2 linked regions of the Pararoseomonas sp. SCSIO 73927 genome follow. The protein of the gene in region 1 interacts with the protein of each later gene in a pairwise test. Links are inferred from orthologs where the notes say so. Each region holds a gene or a part of one and is shown on either strand. Other genes may lie near its edges.

Region 1 (8,406 bases):
TTCCATTGCTGGTCCAAGTACGGCCATGGCAGCGTGGACATGCGGGGGGGCATCAAGAACTCCTGCGACTGCTACTTCTACGAGATGGCCAAGCGCACGGGCATCGACCGGATCGCGGCCATGGCGAATCGCTTCGGCCTCGGCGTGGACCTGGAGATTGAGCTACCAGGCGCCCGGCGCGGCCACGTGCCCACCCGCGCCTGGCGGCAGGCCCAGGGCAAGCCCTGGAACCTTGGGGACACGGTGGTGCACGGCATCGGCCAGGGCTTCTACCAGCTCACCCCGCTCTCTCTCGCCACCATGACAGCCCGGCTGGCCACGGGGCGCGCGGTGCAGCCGCACCTGACGCGCAGCATCGGCGGCCGCCCGGTGAAGGGTGTACGGCCGGAGGACTGGCCCTCCCTCGGCATCCCCGAGCGCGACCTGCGCGTGGTGCGGGAGGGGATGTGGGCCGTGGTGAACGAGACCGGCGGCACCGCCAAGGCCGCCGCGCTGCCGGGAGGTATGGGGCAGATGGCCGGCAAGACCGGCAGCACCCAGGTCCGCCGCGTGAGCCGGGAGCAGCGGGAACGCGGCTTCCGGGTGGAAGCCATGCCGCGGGAGTGGCGGCCCCATGCGCTCTTCGTCGCCTACGCGCCCTACGATAACCCGCAATACGTGGTCACGGTCATCGTGGAGCACGGCTCCTCCGGCTCCGGCGCCGCGGCGCCGATCGCGCGCGACATCATGGCCGACACCATCAACCGCTTCCGCCAGCCGGTGAACGCCCCGCCCGCCCGGGTGGCGGAGGCGGCGCCGCCCCGGAACCCGTGAAGGGGACATCCCCGCCATGATGCTGCGCGAACCGGCCGTGTATGAGCGCCGGCTGCTGATGAGGCAGCACAGCTTCGGCATCCTTGAGAAGCTGTGGCAGATCCCCTGGCTCTTCGTCCTGGTCCTCTGCGGGGTGGCGGCGATCGGCTACGTCGCTCTCTACTCCGCCGGCGGTGGCACGCCGGACGCCTATGCCAGCAAGCACGCGCTGCGCTTCGGCTTCGGGCTGGTCATCATGCTGTCCCTCTCCCTGGTCGACATCCGGGTGATCGCCCGCTTCGCCTGGGTGGGCTACGCCGTCGGCGTGGCTCTGCTGGTTCTCGTGCTCGTCCACGGCAATGTGGGGAAGGGGGCGCAGCGGTGGATTGATGTCGGCCCCATCCAGCTCCAGCCCTCCGAGCTGATGAAGATCATGCTTTGCCTCGCCCTGGCCCACTGGTTCCACCGGGCGAGCTGGGAGCGGATGGGCAACCCGCTCTTCCTTATCCCCCCGGCCCTGGCCGTGCTGGTGCCGGTGGCGCTGATCCTGAAGCAGCCGAATCTCGGCACGGCCCTCATCACCTGCATGATCGGGGGCGCGATGTTCTGGGCGGCCGGGGTGCGGTGGTGGAAGTTCGCCATCCTCTTCGCGGGCGTCGGCTTCGCCGCCCCCATCGCCTATGAGCGGCTGCACGACTATCAGAAGGCCCGGATCACGACCTTCATGGACCCGGAGAGCGACCCGCTGGGCGCGGGCTACAACATTATCCAGTCCAAGATTGCGCTGGGCTCCGGCGGCATGTGGGGGAAGGGGTTCCTGCAGGGCACCCAGGGCCACCTGAACTTCCTGCCGGAGAAGCAGACGGACTTCATCTTCACCATGATCGCGGAGGAGTTCGGGCTTGTCGGCGCGCTCGGCACGCTGGGGCTGCTGGCGCTGGTCATCATCTTCGCGCTGCTCACGGCGCTGCGCTGCCGCCACCAGTTCGGGCGGCTGCTGGCCCTCGGGCTGGGGACGAACTTCTTCCTCTACGTCTTCGTGAACATCGCCATGGTGACGGGCAGCATCCCCGTGGGCGGCGTGCCTCTGCCGCTGATCAGCCATGGCGGCTCCGCCGTGCTGACGGTGATGCTGGGCTTCGGGCTGCTTGGCAGCGCCTATGTCCACCGCGATGTGGAGTTCGCCGCGGCACGAGACTAGGCAGCGCCTTCGTCCCGGAGGGGCAACAACCGGTCTCGCCGGTGCGAAAGGGGTTGACCTCCTCGCCCGATCCGGTAGAAGGCGCCTCCCGGACGGCGGCGCCCAGCGCTTCCCTCCGGGACGACGATGCGATGGGCGCATAGCTCAGTTGGTAGAGCAGCTGACTCTTAATCAGCGGGTCCTAGGTTCGAGCCCTAGTGCGCCCACCATCGCATCTTACCTCTCTTTCGACGTCGGCGCAGTTTTCGGGCAGTTGCTCGATGCCTGCTCTCGCGCTTGGTCTAGCACGGCGAGGGCCTCGGAAAGCGTTCCCGGCCCAGCCCCTACTCCGCCGATCCCAGCCTATAGCCCACGCCCGGCTCCGTCCGGATCAGCCCCGCCGCCTCGCCAAGCTTCTGGCGGAGGTGCCCGATATAGACGCGCAGGTACTGCGCATCCTCCGCGTGCCCCGGCCCCCAAACGGCGAGAAGAAGCTGGCGCTGCGTCACCACCCGGCCGGCCCCCGCACGCGCCAGGGCGGCCAGCAGGGCCCACTCGCGCGGCGTCAGCCGCAGGTGCGCGTCGTTCAGCCTCGCCATGCGGCCGGCCAGGTCCACCTCCAGCGGCCCCACCCGGATCACCGCCTCCGTCGCGCCCCCGCCGCGCGCCGCGGCCCGGCGCAGCGCGGCCCGGAGCCGCGCCAGCAGCTCTCCCAGCGCGAAGGGCTTCTCCACGTAGTCGTCCGCCCCGGCATCCAGGGCGGCCACCTTGCCCTCCTCCCTGTCCCGGGCGGAGAGGACGATGATCGGCGCCTCCGTGAAGCCGCGCAGCCGGGGGATCACCGCCTGCCCGTCCAGGTCGGGCAGGCCGAGGTCGAGCAGGATGGCTGCGGGGGCGAAGGAGGCGGCCAGGCGCAGCCCCTCCGCCGCATTCTCCGCCCGCAACGGCTCATAGCCCGAGGCGGCGAGGGCGGGGCCGAGGAAGCGGTGGATCTGCGCCTCGTCATCCACCACCAGCACGCGCGGCCGGGAGAGGTCCGCGCCGCTCACGCCCCGCCTCCCCCGATCGGGAAGCGCAGCGACATGCGCGTGCCCCTGCCGCCCCCCACCGGACTCTCGGCCGCGATCTCTCCCCCCATGGCGCGCGTCAGGCCGCGGGCGATGGCGAGCCCCAGCCCGGTGCCGGCGGCAATGCGGTCCGTGCGGCTGGCGCGGAAGAAGGGGTCGAAGATCCGCACCAGGTCCTCCCGCGGGATCCCCGGCCCGTCATCCTCTACCTGCACCAGCACATTCGCCCCCTCGCGCCGCGCGGCGATCGTGACACGGCCCCCCGGGCCCGAGAACTTCATCGCGTTGTCCAGCAGATTGGCCAGCACCTGATCGAGCAGCACCGGGTCGAGCGACGGGGTGGGCAGCCAGGCGCCGAGCCGCCGCTCCAGCGGGCGCCCGGCCGCGTGCTCCGCGCGCTCCGCCGCGGCCTCGATGGCGGCGGGCAGGTCCACCGGCTCGCGCCGCAGGGGCACCGCGCCGGTCTCCACCCGCACCATGTCCAGGACGTTGGCGGCAAAGCGCCCGAGCCGCGCCGTCTCCTCCTCGGCGGCCAGGATCAGGTCGGCCCGCGCCTCCGGCGAGAGCGCGTCGCCCATGGTCCGCAGCGTCTCCAGCGATCCGCGGATGCCCGTCAGCGGCGTGCGGAGGTCGTGGCCGAGGGAGGTGAGCAGCGTCGTCCGCAGCGCGTCCGCCTCCGCCCGCGCGGCGCCGCGCGCGCGCTCCTCCATCAACTCGGCCCGCTCCAGCGCGACGGCGGCCTGGTCCAGCAGCGCGTCCAGTGCCCGGGCGCGCTCCGCGTCCAGCGGTTCGGCCCGCTCCGCGAAGCGCAGGCCAACGAGGCCGGCCACGCCCGCCCCGGTGGTCAGGGGCTGGAACTGCCAGGGCACCGCCGGCAGCGTGTCCGTGCCCCATCCCGCCGCGCCGCCGCGGGCGAAGGCCCAGCGCGCGGCGGCCATGGAAGCGTCGTCCGGCCCCGCCTCGGCGGGCGCGGCCGCGCGCACGACGAGGTCGGCCTCGTGGGTGGAAAGAGAGGCCTCCAGCCCCAGCCCCGGCAGGTCCACGCCCGTGACGGGCATCAGCACGCAGCAGGGGCAGCCCGCCACCCGCTCCGCCTCCGCCGCGATGAGGGTGAGGAGGTCGCCGCGGCTCATCGGCGCGCCCAGGCGGCGGCTGAACTCCACCAGCCGGCGCAGCCCGAAGACCCGCGCCCGCGCCGCCCGCACGGAGTGCCCGAGCCGCCCCGCCGTGCCGGCCATCAGCAGCGCGACGAGGCTGAAGACGACCGCCCCCACCACCTCCTGCGGGCCGCTGATGGTGAGGGTGTAGCGCGGCGGGATGAAGAGGAAGTTCCAGGCCAGGAAGGAGAGCACGGCCGCCGCCACGCCGTGCGCGGGGCCGAAGGCGACGGCGGAGGCGACGGTGGCCGCAAGGTACACCATGCCCAGCGCGCCCTCCGCCACGATCCCGTCCAGCCCGAAGCCGATCCCGGTGGCCGCCAGCACCAGCAGCGGCACGGAGGCGCGTGCGAGCCAGGGCGGAACGGAGCGGGGCGGGGGAGGGGAGGGGCGCCGCCCCGTGCCAACGGGATCGGGCACGAGGTGCAGGGCGAAGTCCGTCGCCCGCCGCAGCAGCGTGGAGGAAAGGGTGCGGCCGGTCAGCCGCCGCCAGAGGGAGGGGCGCCCGCGGCCGAGCACGAGATGGGTGACGTTCCGCTCCGCCGCCGCGGCGAGGATGGCGCGGGGTACGTCGGTGTCCACCACCGTCTCCGTCTCCGCCCCCAGCGTCTCGGCGAAGCGCAGCGCAGTGCCTGGATCGCCCCCCGCCGCGCCCGGCCGTTCCACGTGCAGCGCCACGAGGGGCGCGCGCAGCGTGGCGGCGATGCGCTGCGCATGGCGCACCACGTTCTCCGCGGCGGGATCGCCCCCCACCAGCACCATCACGCGGTCGCCGGTCGGCCAGGGGCCGGAGATGGCGTTGGCGCGCATGTAGCCGGTGACGTCCGCGTCCACCCGCTCCGCCGTGCGGCGCAGCGCCATTTCCCGCAGCGCGGCGAGGTTGCCCTCGCGGAAGAAGCCGCGGAGGGCGCGCTCCGCCTGGTCCGCGCGATACACCTTGCCCTGGCGCAGCCGCTCCAGCAGCTCGGCGGGCGGGATGTCGATCAGCTCCACCGCGTCGGCGCCCGCCAGCACACCGTCCGGCACCGTCTCCGCCACGCGCACGCCGGTGATGCGCGCAACGGCGTCGGACAGGCTCTCCAGGTGCTGCACGTTCATCGCCGTCCAGACCTCGATCCCGGCGGCGCGCAGCTCCTCCACGTCCTGCCAGCGCTTGGGGTGGCGGCTGCCCGGCGCGTTGGTATGCGGCAGCTCGTCCAGCACGAGGATCGCCGGCCGGCGGGCCAGCGCCCCGTCCAGGTCGAACTCCTCCAGCGCCTGGCCGCGGTAGTCCAGCCGGGCGCGGGGCAGCACCTCCAGCCCCGCGAGCTGCGCGGCCGTCTCCGCGCGCCCGTGCGTCTCGGCCAGGCCCACCACCACATCCGTGCCGCCCAGCGCGCGGCGGCGCGCCTCCGTCAGCATCTCGAAGGTCTTGCCCACGCCCGGGGCGGCACCGAGGAACACCTTCAGCCGGCCTCGCCCCTCCCGCCGCGCCGCATCGAGCAGGGCGTCGGGATCCGGGCGGGGCGGCTCGGCAGGTCGTGTGGAGGACGGCATGGACCCGGTCAGGCAGTAGGAGGGAGCGGGGGAGCGGTCCCCCTCTCCCTAGGATTTCGCATGGCCGGCGAGGAAGCCCAAGACGAGCGCGACGGCGGCAATCACCACCGCCCCGGCCAGCCACAGCATGGCGTGGGCCGGATTGGCCGTGGCCGGGCTGCGTAGGCCCATGGCGAGCGATCCGAAGAGGCCCCAGAGCAGCAGGGCCAGGAAGGCGCAGAGCCCGGTGCGGCCGGGCGGGATGCGCCTGGCGAAGGTGAGGCTTCCGCCCGGGCCGAGGGATGAGCGGTGCAGCCCCGGCAGAGGCGCGATGGCGGCCGACATGCTCCCACTCCCCGAGGCGCGAACCCGCGGGAGTCTGGCGAAGGGCACGTAAAGGCGCGATGCCGGGAACGGGCGCCCGGCATAAAGGCCGCGTAAAAACGAGAGGTTACCTCCGGGCTTTACGCGCTTTTTACGGGGCTGCCCGCCTTCCCGAATGGTGTTTTTACGCCCGCGGGACTGAATCCCTGTGCAGTCGCCGGCCCGTGCCGGCAGGGAACCGCCATGCTCGACATCCTCCTCCTCGCGCTCGGCCTCGGGGCCTTCGCGCTCCTCGCGGCCTATGCCGCCGCCTGCGAACGGGTCTGACGCGCCGTGCTCGACCTCATCCTCGGCGGTGCCGTCTCCGCCGGCCTCCTGGCCTATCTCCTGTGGGCGCTGCTGCGCCCCGAGAGCCTGTGATCCGGATCTCTGACCCATGACCATCCTCGGCTGGGCGCAGATCGCGCTCGTCCTCGCGCTCACCGTGGCGGCCGCCGTACCGCTCGGGCGCTACATCGCCGCCGTCGCCGACGGCCGCGTCACCTGGCTGCGGCCGGTGGAAGCCCTGTTCTACCGCGCCGGCGGGGTTGATCCCGGGCGCGGGCAGGACTGGCGCGGCTACGTCCTCGCCATGCTCGCCGCCAATGCCGCCGGCTTCGTGCTGCTCTTCGCGATCCTGCGCCTGCAGGGCGTGCTGCCGCTGAACCCGGCGGGCGTTTCCGGCATGTCCTCCTGGCTCGCCTTCAACACGGCCGTCAGCTTCGTCACCAACACGAACTGGCAGGCCTATTCGGGCGAGGTCGCGGCCTCCTACCTGTCCCAGATGGCCGGGCTGGCGGTGCAGAACTTCCTCTCGGCCGCGACCGGCATGGCCCTTGCCCTCGCCGTCTCACGCGCCTTCGCGCGCGGTGGGGTGCGGGAGCTCGGGAACTTCTGGGCGGACCTCACCCGCGTCACGCTCTATGTCCTTCTGCCGCTGGCGGTGGTGCTGGGCCTCGTCTTCGTCGCGCTCGGCATGCCGCAGACCTTCGCGGGCTACGTCACCGCCACCACGCTGGAGGGGGCGGAGCAGACGGTCCCGCTCGGCCCGGCCGCTTTCCAGATCGCCATCAAGCACCTCGGCACCAATGGCGGCGGCTTCTTCGGCGTGAACTCGCTCCACCCCTTCGAGGGGCCGGACGCGATCGCGACCGCGCTGCAGATCATGGCGCAGGCCGTGATCCCCTTCGCGCTCTGCCTCGCCTTCGGGCGCATCGTCGGCGACATCCGCCAGGGCCGCGCGCTGCTGGCGGTGATGCTCGGCTTCGTCGTGGCCGCCACCGCCGCCATCTACGCCGCCGAGGCCGCGGGCAACCCGTTGATGACGGCCATGGGCGTCGATCCGGCGCTCGGCAACATGGAGGGCAAGGACCTCCGCTTCGGCCTGCCGCTCGTCGCGCTCTTCACTGCCACCACCACGGGCGCCTCCTGCGGCGCGGTGAACGCGATGCTGGACAGCTTCACGCCGCTGGGCGGGATGGTCCCCCTGTTTCTCATCCAGCTCGGCGAGGTGCTGCCGGGCGGCGTGGGATCGGGCCTCTACGGCATGCTCGTCTTCGCCCTGCTGGCGGTGTTCGTCGCCGGGCTGATGGTGGGGCGCACGCCGGAATACCTGGGCAAGAAGGTGCAGGCGCGGGAGATCAAGCTGGCCATGCTGGCGGTGCTGATCCTGCCCACCGCGATCCTCGGCTTCACCGCCGTCTCGGTCGTGCTGCCACTGGCCGCCTCCTCCATCCAGGATGCCGGGCCGCACGGGCTGACGGAAATGCTCTACGCCTACACCTCCGCGGCGGGGAACAACGGCTCGGCCTTCGGCGGCCTGACCTCCGACACGCCCTGGCTGAACACCACCCTCGGCATCGCCATGCTGCTCGGGCGCTTCGCCTTCGTGGTGCCCGTCATGGCCATCGCTGGCTCCCTCGCCGCCAAGGCCAAGGCGCCGGAGGGCTCGGGCACCTTCCCCACCCACGGTCCGCTCTTCGCCGGGCTGCTGGCGGGCGTGATCCTCATCCTCGGCGGGCTGCAGTTCCTGCCCTCCCTCACCCTCGGGCCGATCGCGGAGCACTTCACGATGCTCGCCGGCAAGTCCTTCTGAGGCACACCATGCTCGACACCACCACCGGCCCCGGCGCGCCCACCCGCGCCCGCGCCCCGATGCTCGACCCGGCGCTGCTGCCGCGGGCGGTCGGGGATGCCTTCCGCAAGCTGAACCCGGCGACGCTGCTCCGGAATCCCGTGATCTTCGTCACGGAAATCGTCTCCGTCCTCGTCACCGTCCTGGCCGCCAGCGCCGCCGGTCGCGGGGAGCCCTGGGGCTTCCAGGCCGGGATCG
Region 2 (7,902 bases), 870 kb from region 1 along the record:
TCCGCTGCTGGCCACCGCGGAGCCTTCCGCCGAGGCCGACGATGTTTCCGACGCGGGCGCAACCGGCCCCGACGACGAGTCCGATCCTGGCGAGACCGGCCCCGATGGCGGCGAGATCGGCGCGGAGGACGACTCCGACGAGTCCTCTGCGGATGATGACGAGGAGGATGATGAGGACGACGAGGATGAGGAGGAGCAGGAAGCCGAGCCCCGCGCCACCTTCGCCGACCTCGGCCTTTCGGATCCCATCCTGAAGGCGGTGGCGGAGACGGGCTACGTCCACCCCACCCCGATCCAGGAAGCCGCCATCCCCGTGGTGCTGATGGGGCGCGACGTCCTGGGCTGCGCCCAGACCGGCACGGGCAAAACCGCCAGCTTCGTCCTGCCGATGATGGACATCCTGGCCGGCTCCCGCGCCAAGGCCCGCATGCCGCGCAGCCTGATCCTGGAGCCGACCCGCGAGCTGGCGCTTCAGGTGGCCGAGAACTTCGTGAAGTACGGCAAGTACCTGAACCTCAACCACGCGCTGCTGATCGGCGGCGAGAGCATGGATGAGCAGAAGGCCGTGCTTGAGAAGGGCGTGGACGTCCTCATCGCCACTCCCGGCCGCCTGCTGGACCTGTTTGACCGCGGGCGCATCCTGCTGGCGGACTGCAAGGTGCTGGTGATCGACGAGGCTGACCGGATGCTGGACATGGGGTTCATCCCCGATGTCGAGCGCATCGTCTCCATGCTGCCGAAGCTGCGGCAGACCTTGTTCTTCTCCGCGACCATGGCGCCGGAGATCAAGCGCCTGGCCGACGCCTTCCTGCAGAACCCGCGCGAGATCAGCGTCTCCGCCCCCGCCTCGGTCGCCACCACCATCACGGCCGGCCTGTTCTGGGTGGGGGAGCGCGACAAGCGGGAGGCCCTGCGCCGACTCATCAAGCGGGAGCAGGTTCAGAACGCCCTGATCTTCTGCAACCGCAAGGTCGAGGTGGACGTCCTCTTCAAGAGCCTGAAGAAGCACGGCTTCAGCGTGGGGGCCCTGCACGGCGACCTCGCCCAGTCCGTCCGCTTCGCCACGCTCGAGAAGTTCAAGAACAACGAGTTGCAGCTCCTCGTCTGCTCGGACGTGGCGGCGCGCGGCATCGACATTGGCGGCCTCTCCCACGTCTTCAACTTCGACGTGCCCTTCCACGCTGAGGACTACGTCCACCGCATCGGCCGCACCGGCCGCGCGGGGCGGGAGGGCCATGCCTATACCCTGGCCACCGCGGACGAGGCCAAGGCCGTGGCCGCGGTGGAGACCCTGACGGGCCGCCCCATCCCGCCCATGACCATCGAGGGGCTGGACCCGGTGGACCCCGAGGACATCCAGGCCGCGCTGAAGGCGACCGGCCGCGGGCGCGGCCGGGGTCGTGGCGGCGAGGGCCGGGGTGGCCGTGATTCGGGTCGGGGTGAGCGCGGCCGCGGCGATACCAGGCGCGAGCGCGGCGGCGAGGCCCGCGAGGGCGGCCGCCGCGAGGCCCATGCCCGCAAGGACGAGGGCCGGCGCGACGAACCCCGCCGGGACGAGAAGCGCCAGGATGAGAAGCGCCAGGATGAGAGGCGCCGGGACGAGCCCCGCCGCGAGGAGCGCGGCGGCCGTGAGACCCGCGGCGCCGACCGCGTGCTGGACGAGGTGAACCGCGACGCCGCGCGAGAGAGCGGCCGCGACTGGAGCCGCGACGACCGCTCTCGTGATGACCGGGCCCGCGGCGAGGACCGCCCCCGCCGGGACGACCGCCCGCGCGACGACCGCTATCGCGAAGGCGGCCGCCGCGATCGCGACGACCGCCGCTTCCGCCAGGACGATCTCGGCCCCGCCGTGGTCGGCTTCGGCGACGCCGTGCCCGCCTTCATGCTGATCCCCCTGCCCCGGCCGCGCCGGGTGCGGGACGACGAGGCCGAGGCGGCCTGATCTGCCGGGAGGGGTTCCGGCCCCTCCCCGCCTCCTGTCGCTGGCACTCGCCTGCCCCCTGGGGCAGGATGCGACCGCGTTGATTATGCCCATCAGAGGAACGCTGAGATGAACGTCGTCACCCAGGTGTTGCCGGAGGCCCCGCAGGCCCGCGTTCCGCAGAAGATGGGCAGCTTCGTGTGGGAGGACCCGCTACTGCTCGAGGAGCAGCTGACGGAGGACGAGCGCATGATCCGCGACGCGGCGCGCGACTTCTGCCAGTCCAAGCTGCTGCCCCGCGTGATCGAGGCGACCCGGCGCGAGCACTTCGACCGCGAGATCATGAACGAGTTCGGGGAGATGGGCTTCCTCGGCGCGACCCTGGACAGCCACGGCTGCGCCGGCGTCGGCTACGTCTCCTACGGCCTGATCTCGCGCGAGGTGGAGCGGGTGGACAGCGGCTATCGCTCCGCCTTCTCCGTGCAGTCCTCTCTGGTGATGTACCCGATCCACGCCTTCGGCTCCGAGGAGCAGAAGGACAAGTATCTGCCGAAGCTCCGCACCGGCGAGTTCGTCGGCTGCTTCGGCCTGACCGAGCCCGACGCCGGCTCCGATCCCAACTCCATGCGCACCCGCGCCAAGAAGGTCGATGGCGGCTATCTCGTCTCCGGCTCCAAGACCTGGATCTCCAATTCCCCGATCGCCGACGTCTTCGTGGTCTGGGCGAAGGACGACGAGGGCGTGCTGCGCGGCTTCATCCTCGAGAAGGGCATGAAGGGCCTCACCGCCCCGAAAATCGAGGGCAAGCTCTCGCTCCGCGCCTCCGTCACCGGCATGATCATGATGGACGAGGTCTTCGTGCCGGAGGAGAACCGCCTGCCCGGCGTGAAGTCCCTCGCCGGCCCCTTCTCCTGCCTCAACCGCGCCCGCTACGGCATTTCCTGGGGCGTGCTGGGCGCGGCCGAGGATTGCTGGATGCGCGCCCGCGAGTACACGCTGGGCCGCAAGATGTTCGGCAAGCCCCTGGCGCAGACTCAGCTGATCCAGAAGAAGCTGGCGGACATGCAGACCGAGATCGCGCTCGGCCTGCAGGGCGTGCTGCGGCTCGGCCGGCTTTTCGACGAGCACAAGGCCGCGCCGGAGATGATCTCCATGATGAAGCGGAACAACTGCGGCAAGGCGCTGGATATCGCCCGCGTGTCCCGCGACATGCACGGCGGCAACGGGATCGTAGACGAGTACCACGTGATCCGCCACGTCATGAACCTGGAGACGGTGAACACCTATGAGGGCACGCACGACGTGCACGCCCTTATCCTCGGCCGCGCGCAGACCGGGCTGAACGCCTTCGGCTGATCCGCGCCGCACGACGTCGAGAGGGGGCGGTCCTTCGGGGCCGCCCCTTCCTGTTTCAGGAACCATCATGCGCGTGACAGTCGAGGCCTTGGGCGCCGCCGGGGACGGCATCGCCCGCGAACCATCGGGAGGCACGGGGGCCGGCCGCCCCCTCTTCATCCCCTTCGCCCTGCCCGGTGAGACCGTGGAGGCCGAGCCCGGCCCAGCGCGCGGCGAGGGCCGCGCCGCCACCCTTGTGGCGGTCGAGACCCCCTCCCCCGACCGCGTCCCGCCGCCCTGCCCGCATTTCGGCACCTGCGGTGGCTGCGCCGTGCAGCACCTGTCCCCGCCCGCCGTCGCCGCCTGGAAGGCCGCCCGCGTGGTGGAGGCCCTCTCCCGCGCCGGCTTCCCGGGCATCGCGGTGGAGCCGGCCACCCCCAGCCCGCCCAACAGCCGCCGCCGGGCAGACTTCGCGCTGCGGCGCCGGCCGGACGGTATCACGGTCGGCTTCCACGCCCGCGGCAGCGCCGAGCCCTTTGACATGGCGGCCTGTTTCGTGATCGACCCGCGCCTGCTTGCCCTGGTGGCCCCGCTGCGCGCGATGCTGTCGGGCCTGCCCGCCCTGAAGCGCGCGGGATCGGCCATGGTGAACCTGCTGGACAGCGGCCCGGACCTCTGGCTGCGGACCGACGCGGCGCTGACCCCGGCGGACCGCACGAAGCTTGCCGCCTTCGCGGCGGCGAACGGCATCCCCCGCATCGCCTGGTCCAGGGAGGGCACGCGCGATACGCCGGAGATCGCCGCCCAGTCCGGCCCGGTGCAGGCCGTGCTCGCGGGCAATGCCGTCAGCCCAGCCCCCGGCGCCTTCCTGCAGGCCACGCCGCAGGGCGAGGCCGCCATCGCCGCCGCCGTGCTGGCCGGGCTGCCGAAGCGGCTGCCCGGCAAGCCCCGGATCATTGAGCTGCACGCCGGCCTCGGTACCCTCACCTTCCCGCTCGCCGGCAAGGGCCGGGTGGACGCCTTCGAGGGGGCGCCCGAGGCCGCCGCCGCCCTGCACGCCGCCGCCGGCCGCGCCGGTGCCCGCGTGAAGGCGACCCGACGCGACCTGGTCCGCCAGCCGCTTCTCCCCCCCGAGCTGAACGGCGCCGCCGCGCTCGTACTGGACCCGCCCTTCGCCGGCGCCGCGGAGCAGGCCGCGATCCTTGCCCGCTCCACCGTGCCGCGGGTGATCTACGTCTCCTGCAACCCCGCCGCCCTGTCCCGGGACCTCGTCCCCTTCGCCCGGGCGCCGGGCTGGCGGGTGGCGGGCGCGGTGGCGGTAGACCAGTTCCTCTGGTCCTCCCAGGTGGAGGCGGTCGTCACCCTCGCGCGGGGGTCCTGAAGCGAGGGGCCTGAAGCGTGGACCCTGAAGCGTGGGCCTTGATTAAGCCACGCGCCTCCGGAACTCTTCGGCTCCGCCCGAAGGAACCGGACCCATGGATCGACGCGCGCTGCTTGCGGCCGGCCTCGCCGCCCCTGCCCTGATCCCGGCCGCGATGGCCCAGACTGCGGCTACCGCGCCGGCGGCCGCGCCGCCCCCGCCGCAGGCGCCCGGCTTCTACCGCTTCCGCGTCGGCACCGCCCTCGTCACCATGGTGCATGACGGCCAGGGCGCCCGCCCCAACCCGACCCAGGGCTTCGTCCGCAACGCCTCGGCGGAGGAGGTCACCACCTCCCTCCGCGCCCAGGGGCTGGACCCCGCGCAGATCACGATCCCCTTCACCATCCCCGTGGTCCGCACCGCGCGCGGCACGGTGATGTTCGACACGGGCAACGGCCCCCAGACGGCGGCCGACAGCCGGATCGGGCAGCTCCAGGCGAACCTCTCCGCGGCGGGGATCGACCCCGCCTCGATCGACATCATCGCCTTCACCCATTTCCACGGCGACCATATCGGCGGCCTGCTGGACGGCAGCGGCAACGCCGCCTTCCCGCGCGCCCGGGTCGTGGTGCCGGAAAAGGAGTGGGCCTTCTGGATGGACGAGGGTCAGGCGGCCCGCGCGCCGGAGGCCATGCGCCCGGCCTTCGCCAATGTCCGCCGCCGCTTCGCGCCCTATGATTCGCGGATCGAGCGGATCGGCGACGGCGCCGAGGTCCTGCCGGGCCTCCGCGGTATCGACACGCCCGGCCACACGCCCGGCCACATGTCCTTCCAGCTCACGGATGGTACCGCATCTCTGATGATCCTGGGCGACCTGACCAACCGGCCGGAGCTGAACCTCGCCAATCCCGGCTGGCACCTCGTCTTCGACATGGACCCGACGATGGCGGAGGCGACCCGCCGCAAGGTCTTCGACCGCGTGGCGGCGGACCGCACCCCCTGTGTCGCCTATCACTGGCCCTTCCCGGCGCGCGGGACGGTGGTGAAGGAAGGGAACGGCTACCGGCTCCTGCCCGCGGACTGGTCCAGCGTGCTGTAGGGTGGAAGGCGGCGCGGGCCGCCCCGCCGGATAAGCCAGGCCGGCCTCTCCGCGGCGCAAGGGCGGTGCTCGCGTGTTGCGGGTTCCCGCCTCGCGTGCTCCGCGAGACTTGTTGCACGGGATGGGATATGGTTTGAGGGTCCGTGCGCCTCCGGACGGCGGCAAGATTGCCGCTGTTCACCGAGGCGGAAGGCGCCCGGCAATGCCGCCAGTCCAGCTGGGAACAGCGGCTGAAACAGGCGCAGCCGGCCGGCGTCGCTCCGGTTAGCATCTCCAGGTCGGCCGGATCACTGGCCGCCGCGTGATCTTCCGCCAGCGACGGCCGCGTTCCCCATATGGGAGGTGCGGCAGGGGTCGAGCCGGACAGCTTCTGCTAGAAGGGGGCCGGACCGAGGTGCCGCATCTGGGTCGCCGCCCTGGCGACCGTGACTTCTGGAGTGTTCCATGGCGATCGCCGACCTGTTCCCCGCCCCCGATGGCATCCTGAGCCTCGGGCCTGCGAACAAGGCCGAGCTCCTCGACATGCTCGCGGCCGAGGCTGCCCGCCGCCTTGGGCGCCCGGAGGAGGATACCGAGGAGGACGTCCTGCACGCGCTGATGGCGCGGGAGAAGCTGGGGTCCACCGCGCTGGGGCGGGGCATCGCGCTGCCGCACGCGCGGCTGGACTGGCTGCAGGAGCCCCTGGCGATCCTGGCTCGGCTGACGCAGCCGATCGACTTCGAGGCCCGCGACGGCGAGCCGGTGGATCTCGTCTTTCTCGTCCTCTGGCCGGAATCTACGCCCGAGGGTTTCCTGCCCGCCCTCTCCGGCATCTGCCGCGCGCTGCGCGACAACGGGCTGCCGCGCCGGTTGCGAGGGGCCGGTTCCGCCGCCGAGGCACTGGCGATGCTGCAGGCGATGGACCACGCCGACCCCGACGCCCAACCCTGAAGGGGTAATCCTGACAGGGCGGCCCTGAGAAGGCAGCCCTGAGGAGGCAACCCGGCGGGCCCGCACGGCCCATCCCCTGGACTCACGGAGAAAGGACGGCGCCCAGTGCCCGACGCCCTCGCCCTTTCGGCTGCCATCGGCCTTCCCTATCTCGGCGCGCTGGTCACCGCGCTGCTCCCGCGCAATGGACGCCAGCTGGAGTCCTGGCTGGCCGGCGGCGTGGCGCTGCTGACGCTCGCGACCGTCTGGGCGCTCTGGCTCGCCGTGTCCGGAGGTGAGGTGCCGCGGCTGGAGCTGCCCTGGGTGCCGGAGCTCGGCCTCACCCTCGTCCTGCGCGCGGACGGCCTGGCCCTGGTCTTCGCCGCCATGGTCGCGGGGATCGGCTTCCTCGTCGTGCTCTACGCGCGCTACTACATGTCGCCGGACGACCCGATCCCGCGCTTCTTCTCCTTCCTGCTCTTCTTCATGGGCTCGATGATGGGGCTGGTGCTCTCGGGCAACCTCATCCAGCTCGTCTTCTTCTGGGAGCTGACCAGCCTCTTCTCGTTCCTGCTCATCGGCTACTGGCAGGGATCGGCCGCGGCGCGGGACGGGGCGCGCATCGCGCTCACGGTCACGGCGGGCGGCGGGCTCGCGCTCTTCGCGGGCGTGCTGCTGCTGGGCCACATCACCGGGTCCTACGACCTGGACCGCGTGCTGGCGGCGGGCGACATCATCCGCGCCCACCCGCTCTACACCCCCGCGCTGGTGCTGATCCTGCTGGGCGCCCTGACGAAGAGCGCGCAGTTCCCCTTCCACTTCTGGTTGCCGCAGGCGATGGCGGCGCCCACCCCGGTCTCGGCCTACCTGCACTCCGCCACGCTGGTGAAGGCCGGCATCTTCCTCATGGCCCGGCTCTGGCCTGCCCTGGCCGGCACGGAGGAGTGGTTCTGGATTGTCAGCACCTGCGGCATGGTGACCCTGCTGCTGGGTGCCTACGTCGCGATCTTCCAGCACGATCTGAAGGGCCTTCTGGCCTATTCCACCATCAGCCATCTCGGGCTCATCACCCTGCTGCTAGGCCTGAACAGCCCGCTGGCCCTGGTGGCCGCGGTCTTCCACACCATGAACCACGCGACCTTCAAGGCCTCGCTCTTCATGGCCGCCGGCATCATCGACCACGAGACGGGCACGCGCGACATCCGGCGCCTGTCCGGCCTCAACCGTTCCATGCCCTTCACCGCGCGGCTGGCGCTGGTGGCCGCCGCCGCCATGGCG

The links.
Region 2: the proteins of VQH23_RS19385 (region 1) and VQH23_RS23515 interact in binary tests that used the Escherichia coli proteins (3 or more experiments, as listed by UniProt). The link is inferred for Pararoseomonas sp. SCSIO 73927 from one-to-one orthologs.

Annotation. Positions count from the first base shown.
Region 1 is NZ_CP146232.1:4,100,892-4,109,297, forward strand. What follows is about bases 2,818-6,083. They hold VQH23_RS19385 (sensor histidine kinase KdpD), read right to left. Parts: upstream 5,733-6,083; coding sequence 3,018-5,732; downstream 2,818-3,017. Other genes in these bases: VQH23_RS19380 (response regulator), read right to left, coding at 2,818-3,021; VQH23_RS19390 (hypothetical protein), read right to left, coding at 5,781-6,056. Outside these bases: mrdA (penicillin-binding protein 2), read left to right, coding at 1-813; rod shape-determining protein RodA, read left to right, coding at 830-1,993; more of VQH23_RS19380, read right to left, coding at 2,317-2,817; kdpF (K(+)-transporting ATPase subunit F), read left to right, coding at 6,369-6,455; potassium-transporting ATPase subunit KdpA, read left to right, coding at 6,472-8,169; potassium-transporting ATPase subunit KdpB, read left to right, coding at 8,178-8,406. UniProt on the Escherichia coli protein: Member of the two-component regulatory system KdpD/KdpE involved in the regulation of the kdp operon. KdpD may function as a membrane-associated protein kinase that phosphorylates KdpE in response to environmental signals.
Region 2 is NZ_CP146232.1:4,972,847-4,980,748, forward strand. What follows is about bases 5,141-7,902. They hold VQH23_RS23515 (PTS sugar transporter subunit IIA), read left to right. Parts: upstream 5,141-6,159; coding sequence 6,160-6,645; downstream 6,646-7,902. Other genes in these bases: VQH23_RS23510 (MBL fold metallo-hydrolase), read left to right, coding at 5,141-5,715; VQH23_RS23520 (monovalent cation/H+ antiporter subunit A), read left to right, coding at 6,751-7,902. In the rest of the region: VQH23_RS23495 (DEAD/DEAH box helicase), read left to right, coding at 1-1,942; VQH23_RS23500 (acyl-CoA dehydrogenase), read left to right, coding at 2,051-3,277; VQH23_RS23505 (TRAM domain-containing protein), read left to right, coding at 3,345-4,637; more of VQH23_RS23510, read left to right, coding at 4,732-5,140. UniProt on the Escherichia coli protein: Seems to have a role in regulating nitrogen assimilation.